Regions from separate parts of the Pseudocitrobacter corydidari genome, predicted to be linked through region 2. Evidence: riboswitches for the same ligand, from Rfam matches in the RefSeq annotation. Region 2 holds a riboswitch; each other region holds the start of a gene.
What was found. A riboswitch is a leader RNA that binds a small molecule or an ion and turns the genes downstream of it on or off. The one in region 2 is predicted to bind thiamine pyrophosphate.

Region 1 (2,197 bases), 2.0 Mb from region 2:
TTCATCGACAGCCACCAACGAATCACACACCCGGTAGAGCCGCCAATAATAACGGCCAGTAATGAACGATACATCACGCGCGTAAATCCTTATGCTAAATGTTTGATCAGCACATCCACCGTCAGATGGTTGATGTACTCAAGGGAGTGGGAGGCGAGCACGCCCAGCAGGCGATTGTGATGCCCGGCAATGACCAGGTCGATACGTCGGTCGCGAATGCAGGATTCGACATCTTCAAAGCGACGGGTGGTGACCAGCTCCAGCGTTTGTACCGGTAGGGAAACGGATTCTGCCAGCTCGCTCAACAGGGCTTTGGCCTGAATGACTTCCTGCGAAACCACATCATCCATCAGGCTGTCAGAGACATCATTGAGGGCACGATAATCGGTGCTGATATGCGCGATGGTTATCGTCATCGCGTTCTCCTGCGCCATTTTTGCGGCGTGCTCAAGCAGGGGAATGCCATCAAGGCTGTTGTTAATCAGCACCAGCGCATGGTTGTAAACAGGCATAAAAAAACCTCGTCAGGTTGCGAGGTATGAGCGGGTCTTCAAATGACAGACAGCCTGACATACCTCCATGTTAAGAGGGTATACCAGGCGTCATCAGCCCCAGCGGGGCGGTTGGGAAAGGTGGAACGCCATCACCTTTGTGAATAATTTTGGACCGATGATAGGGGGAATGCAAATGATTTGTGCGGCTTGCTTCCGCCCGGTACTTGCCGTAACCTGCTGCGATACACGAATTCGTTGTATCAATGACTCGGGGTGCCCTTCCTTCGTGAAGGCTGAGAAAAACCCGTACCACCTGATCTGGATAATGCCAGCGTAGGGAAGTCAGAGACCGTCAGGTCATTGCTTCTGGACGTTCTGGCAGGAGCAAACCATGCAAGCAGAGCCGCTTAGCCGCGCGCAAATCGCGCATTCGTTACATCTTTTTCGTCATCACGCCCCCCTTGTTCACTGCATGACTAACGACGTCGTGCAGACCTTCACCGCCAACGTACTGCTGGCGCTCGGCGCATCCCCCGCGATGGTGATTGATGCGCAGGAAGCCGCGCAGTTCTCTGGCATTGCCGATGCGTTATTGATAAACGTCGGCACGCTCACGCAGCCGCGCGCGCAGGCGATGAAAGCCGCCGCGCTAAGTGCGAACGCCGCAGGTAAGCCCTGGACTCTCGACCCTGTCGCCGTGGGCGCATTAACGCTGCGCACCGAGTTTTGCCACGACCTGTTGACCTTAAAACCCGCCGCCATTCGGGGGAATGCCTCTGAAATTATGGCGCTGGCGGGAATGAGCGCGGGCGGGCGCGGCGTGGACACCACTGATACCGCCGCTGCAGCACTTCCGGCGGCACAGGCTCTGGCGCGTCAAATCAATACCGTTGTGGCGGTGACGGGCGAAGTGGATTACATCACCGATGGACAACGCGTTGTCGCGGTAACGGGCGGCGACCCGTTGATGACCCGCGTGGTGGGCACCGGCTGTGCATTGTCGGCGGTGGTTGCGGCAAGCTGTGCGCTGCCGGGCGACAGGCTGGATAACGTCGCTTCTGCCTGTGCCTTTATGAAACTGGCCGGTGGTCGTGCGGCGGTCGATAACGGACCGGGCAGTTTTGTCCCGGCATTTCTAGATGCACTGTATGTACTTGATGGGGAGGCTCTGGCATGAAACGGATTAACGCATTAACCATTGCCGGTACCGATCCAAGCGGTGGCGCGGGCATTCAGGCGGATCTGAAAACCTTCTCAGCACTGGGCGCATACGGCTGTTCGGTGATCACCGCGCTGGTGGCGCAAAACACCCATGGCGTGCAGTCGGTCTATCGTATTGAACCGGATTTTGTCGCCGCGCAGCTGGATTCCGTGTTTAACGATGTGCGCATCGATACCACCAAAATCGGGATGCTGGCGGAAACCGATATCGTTGAAGCCGTGGCCGAACGTTTGCAGCGCCATCGGGTGGAAAATGTGGTGCTGGATACGGTCATGCTGGCCAAAAGCGGTGATGCGCTGCTCTCGCCCGCAGCGGTAGAAACCCTGCGTCAACGCCTGCTGCCGCAGGTCTCGTTAATTACGCCGAATCTGCCGGAAGCGGCGGCATTGCTGGATGCGCCGCATGCGCGTAATGAGCGTGAAATGCTGGAACAGGGGCGCGCGCTGTTGGCGATGGGCTGCGGCGCGGTCCTCATGAAAGG
Region 2 (2,197 bases):
GATTGAGCCGCCGCGTGACACAATACCGGTCAGGCGTTTAGCGGTCATTGGCACGTAACGCAGCAGCACGCCCGCGTGGATGGTGAAGTAGTCTACGCCCTGTTCAGCCTGTTCCAGCAACGTGTCGCGGAACGCTTCCCAGCTCAGATCCTCGGCGATCCCGTTAACCTTCTCCAGCGCCTGGTAGATCGGCACGGTGCCGATCGGTACCGGGCTGTTACGCAGGATCCACTCGCGGGTTTCGTGGATGTAACGCCCGGTGGAGAGGTCCATCACCGTGTCGGCGCCCCAGCGCGTCGCCCACACCAGTTTTTCCACCTCTTCTTCAATCGAGGAGCTCACTGCGGAGTTACCAATATTGGCGTTCACCTTCACCAGGAAGTTACGCCCGATGATCATCGGTTCCGATTCCGGATGATTTATATTGGCCGGGATAATCGCCCGGCCTGCCGCCACTTCGGCACGGACAAACTCAGGCGTGATGTTTTGCGGTAGCAGTGTGTCGAAGCTTTGCCCCGGATGCTGCTGGCGCAATACTTCGCTGCGAATACGCTCGCGCCCCATGTTTTCGCGCAGGGCGATAAATTCCATTTCCGGGGTGATGGTTCCCTGTCGCGCATAGTGCAGCTGGGTGACGCGTTTGCCGGGTAATGCGCGTTTTGGCGTCAGCAGGCTGTTGAAGCGCAGTTCGTCGAGGAAGTCGTCCGCAAGGCGGGCCTGAGTATAGGCGGAGCTGCGGGCCGTTAAGGTTTCGCTATCGGCGCGCGCGTCAATCCACGGCTGGCGCAGTTTGGCCAGGCCCTGGCGGATATCGATTTTTTCGGCTGGATCGCCATAGGGGCCAGAGGTGTCATACACTGGAATTGCTTCGTTCTCTTCGTACTGCGGATTATCCTCGCTGCCGCCAGTGAACGTGGGGCTAAGCTGAATTTCGCGCATGGGCACGCGTACGCCAGGCTGTGTACCGGCGAGATAAATACGGCGCGAGTTAGGGAAAGCGGTGCCTTCCAGAGTATGAATAAAGCGTTGAGCCTGTTCGCGTTGTTCGCGGCGAGTCAGTTTTGTTGTAGACATAGCGCATACCAAATAAAAAAGGATATGGCTTGTCAGACGACGGATGGAGTAATGGATGCACAGCGCCCGTGAGGGCAGAGGCATAAAGCTGAATTACTCTTGTTCCCTTCGCAGGTATTAGCCTGATCAGGTTCCGCGGATCCCGAATTAACGGTCTCAGCCTGTGTTTTCACACGTGGCACTCCGACAAGATGTAGCCCCATAAATGGGACGATGAATGTAAACTACGCGTTAATGCGTAAAATCTCAAGCGGGACGTTTGATCCCGGCATTCTCATGCATTGCATCCAGCACGAGCATAATAAGCTTATCTTCGAGCACGAAACGTGCCTCCAGCGCTTCGCCAATATCCGACAATGCTTGTTGAAATTCAAAGCAATTATCGTGATCGATGGCCGTCTCCAAGCTGGAATCGTAGGCGTCCATGATCAACTGGGTGTTGGCTTCCAGCTTGGGCCAAATTTTGGTGGCGGTTAAAAGCGCGGCGTCACCTTCCAATTTATGGAGAATGCGTTCATAAATACTGAAGTGGCAGGAGGAGAGGTAGTCCACCAGTCGCTGACAAAAATCATCCAGTGCTTTTTCATTCAGCCGTATAAACGATTCTTTGCCAGGCTTAATCCCAATCAGGTTGGAATATGCGATAAGCAATTGCTTGCGAATGTTGAGCCATCGGTCGACCAGTTTGTTACTGCCTCCAACATGCTCCGTCAGGCTTTCGAGCTGGTTTAACATGTGATTGACTCCGCACAAGTGGATTTAAAGACTGCGCACTAAGATGTAACGACAATGTAAACAACATGCCAGTGAAGCAAAGGTAGTGCAATAGATATGGATCGTATAATTGAAAAATTAGACATCGGCTGGTGGGTTGTCAGCCATGAACAAAAATTATGGCTGCCGGGCGGAGAATTACCCTGGGGCGAAGCGGGAAATTTCGATCTTGCGGGGCAACGCGCGCTGCTGATTGGTGAATGGCAGGGCTCGCCGGTGTGGCTGATTCAGCAACAGCGTCGTCATGATATGGGCTCGCTGCGGCAAATTCTCGACCAGGATGTGGGGCTTTTTCAACTTGCCGGGCGCGGCGTGCAGCTGGCCGAGTTTTATCGTTCGCATAAATTCT
Region 3 (2,197 bases), 2.2 Mb from region 2:
CATCCATCAGGACAATCGGCTGCTGTTCGTAGAGGGTTCGGGCGATGGCGGCGCGCTGGCGCATCCCGCCGGATAACGTCTGCGGCAGGGCGCGGCCATAACTGCTTAGCCCCACACGCTCAAGCAGCTCTTGTGCCCATTGGCGATCGGCTTTTTCTCCGCGTAAACGCGCGCCCAGGCAAACATTCTGTTCAATGGTTAACCACGGATAGAGCAGATCGCGCTGACCCATCCAGGCGATTCGGCCTGCAAGCGGGCGACCATGTTCATCCGTCACGCTACCCGATGTGGGGGCTGCCAGCCCGGCAACAATGCGCAGCAGGCTGGTTTTACCCGCACCGCTGGCCCCCAGCAAGGAGACGAAATGCCCTGCCGGGATAGTCACGTTCAGGTTCTCGAATATCGTCTTTTTGCCATAACGCAGCGTAAGGTCTGTCAGTCTGATCGCGGGGGATTCATTCACTGCCTTCATGATTTCGCGTTCAGCCCCATCTGCCAGAACGCGCCTTCCAGCCGGGTGGCGGTGGTGAAGATAGACGAAAGCTCAGCGATACGGCTTTCCCCACCGCGCTGAGCCGCCAGATTTTCAAATAGCGTCAAAGAGGCTTGCACACCTTCCAGATAGCCCTCATCGCCATAGTTACGGATCCACGCGGCGTAGGGATTACCCTCAAAGACGGTCGCCGGATCGTTGAGCAGACACAGACCGATTTCCGCATAGCCCGCCACGCATGGCATCAGGGCGGTGAGCAGGTCGAGCACGTCGCCAGAATGCCCCACATCCAGCACGTAACGGGTGTAGTTCACCGTTTCGGCGGCTTCTTCCACCTGCGTAACGTCGGATTCCGTTAATCCCCATTGCTGGCAGTAGCTGATATGCAGCGGCAGTTCGTTAAGAATCGCGTTCAGTGATGCCGTCGCCGCGCGCATCTCCGGCAGGTTTTGCAGTTTGCTCACCAGCAGCGCGTAGGCGCGGGCGAAGTGAACTAAAAACAGGTAATCCTGGGTGAGATATCGGCGGAACGCAGGTTCAGGCAGGGTACCATCGCCCAACTGCTGGACAAATTCATGGGCGACATAATCGTGCCAGTGGTGACCCGCAAGCGTGCGAAGGCGTCCGTAAAGACCAGTTTCAAACAGGGGTAAAGACATGGGACCTCCAGGAATAAAGTGGAGATCCGGGCGCAATGAGGGAAGAACAGGAATTGGCTGTGTAAATAGATGGCTAACCCGTCCCTTCGCTGGCATGACCCAGATCAGGTTCTAAGGGTTCGGCTTGCGCCATCTCAGCCCATTACTGGACACCCCTCGGACAGGAGGTTTTATACGATATTTTGTCTGTGAATACAACGAGGGGGGAACGCTTACCGGAATGACTTCCGGCAAGCGTGCTGCTATCAGGCTTTAGGAATACGTAAAGTCTGGCCGGGATAAATTTTATCCGGGTGAGAAAGCATCGGACGGTTGGCTTCAAAGATTTTGTTGTACAGATTGGCGTTGCCGTAAACGTTTTTGGAGATAGCGCTCAGCGTATCGCCGGATTTCACGGTGTAGTAGGTGGCTTCATCCGCGCTATCGGCAGCGGTAATGTTATTCTCAACTTCACTGACTCCGGCAACGTTACCGACGGCGACCTGAATTTTCTCTTTCTCTTCCTGGGTTAGCCCGTCACCAGTGACGCTGGCTTTCCCGTCGACGACCGTCACCTGAACTTTATCCGCACCGGGAATATTGAGTTTCTTTAAATGCTCGGTGATTTTTTCGCCCTGGTCCTGATGCGAATCCGTCAGTTTGTCCCACAGTTTTTCACCTGCTTCTTTCACGAAGTTAAACAGTCCCATATCCGTTCTCCAGTAAAGAATGTCAGGGTAAGCATAGCAGATGAGGTGCGCTACGCCGGATTTGCGTAGCGCACAAAAGGCAGGATTAATGGCCCCAGCGAGTTTTCAGATAATTCACCGCCTGGCGAGTTTGCGGTTGGTTGAGGTTATCTTCCCGGAACAGAATCGTCCCGTTGATTTCCGGTATAGATTCATTGAGATCGATCTGCTTACTCAGCTCTGGTACGCCGCCATTCACCGCCCAGTCAGGTTCCTTTTTCGATGGTTCGCCCACTTTATACAGCGCCACGCCAATATACAGACGCGTTTTGGTCGGTTTCACCACATCCGCCCACCATTTTGCCAGCACATCATAA

Region 1: another riboswitch for thiamine pyrophosphate. It lies ahead of thiM (hydroxyethylthiazole kinase); the one in region 2 lies ahead of thiC (phosphomethylpyrimidine synthase ThiC).
Region 3: another riboswitch for thiamine pyrophosphate. It lies ahead of tenA (thiaminase II); the one in region 2 lies ahead of thiC (phosphomethylpyrimidine synthase ThiC).

The regions. Positions count from the first base shown of each region.
Region 1 covers NZ_CP087880.1:593,761-595,957, forward strand. The annotation lists gene crcB (fluoride efflux transporter CrcB) at 1-74, opposite strand, end outside; gene G163CM_RS02655 (universal stress protein) at 90-512, opposite strand; fluoride riboswitch at 590-657, opposite strand; TPP riboswitch at 754-851, shown strand; gene thiM (hydroxyethylthiazole kinase) at 886-1,671, shown strand; gene thiD (bifunctional hydroxymethylpyrimidine kinase/phosphomethylpyrimidine kinase) at 1,668-2,197, shown strand, end outside.
Region 2 covers NZ_CP087880.1:3,576,704-3,578,900, reverse strand. The annotation lists gene thiC (phosphomethylpyrimidine synthase ThiC) at 1-1,074, opposite strand, end outside; TPP riboswitch at 1,161-1,270, opposite strand; gene G163CM_RS16625 (Rsd/AlgQ family anti-sigma factor) at 1,321-1,809, opposite strand; gene nudC (NAD(+) diphosphatase) at 1,906-2,197, shown strand, end outside.
Region 3 covers NZ_CP087880.1:1,353,212-1,355,408, reverse strand. The annotation lists gene G163CM_RS06230 (ABC transporter ATP-binding protein) at 1-472, opposite strand, end outside; gene tenA (thiaminase II) at 469-1,152, opposite strand; TPP riboswitch at 1,217-1,319, opposite strand; gene lysM (peptidoglycan-binding protein LysM) at 1,398-1,841, opposite strand; gene G163CM_RS06215 (glycoside hydrolase family 10-like protein) at 1,927-2,197, opposite strand, start outside.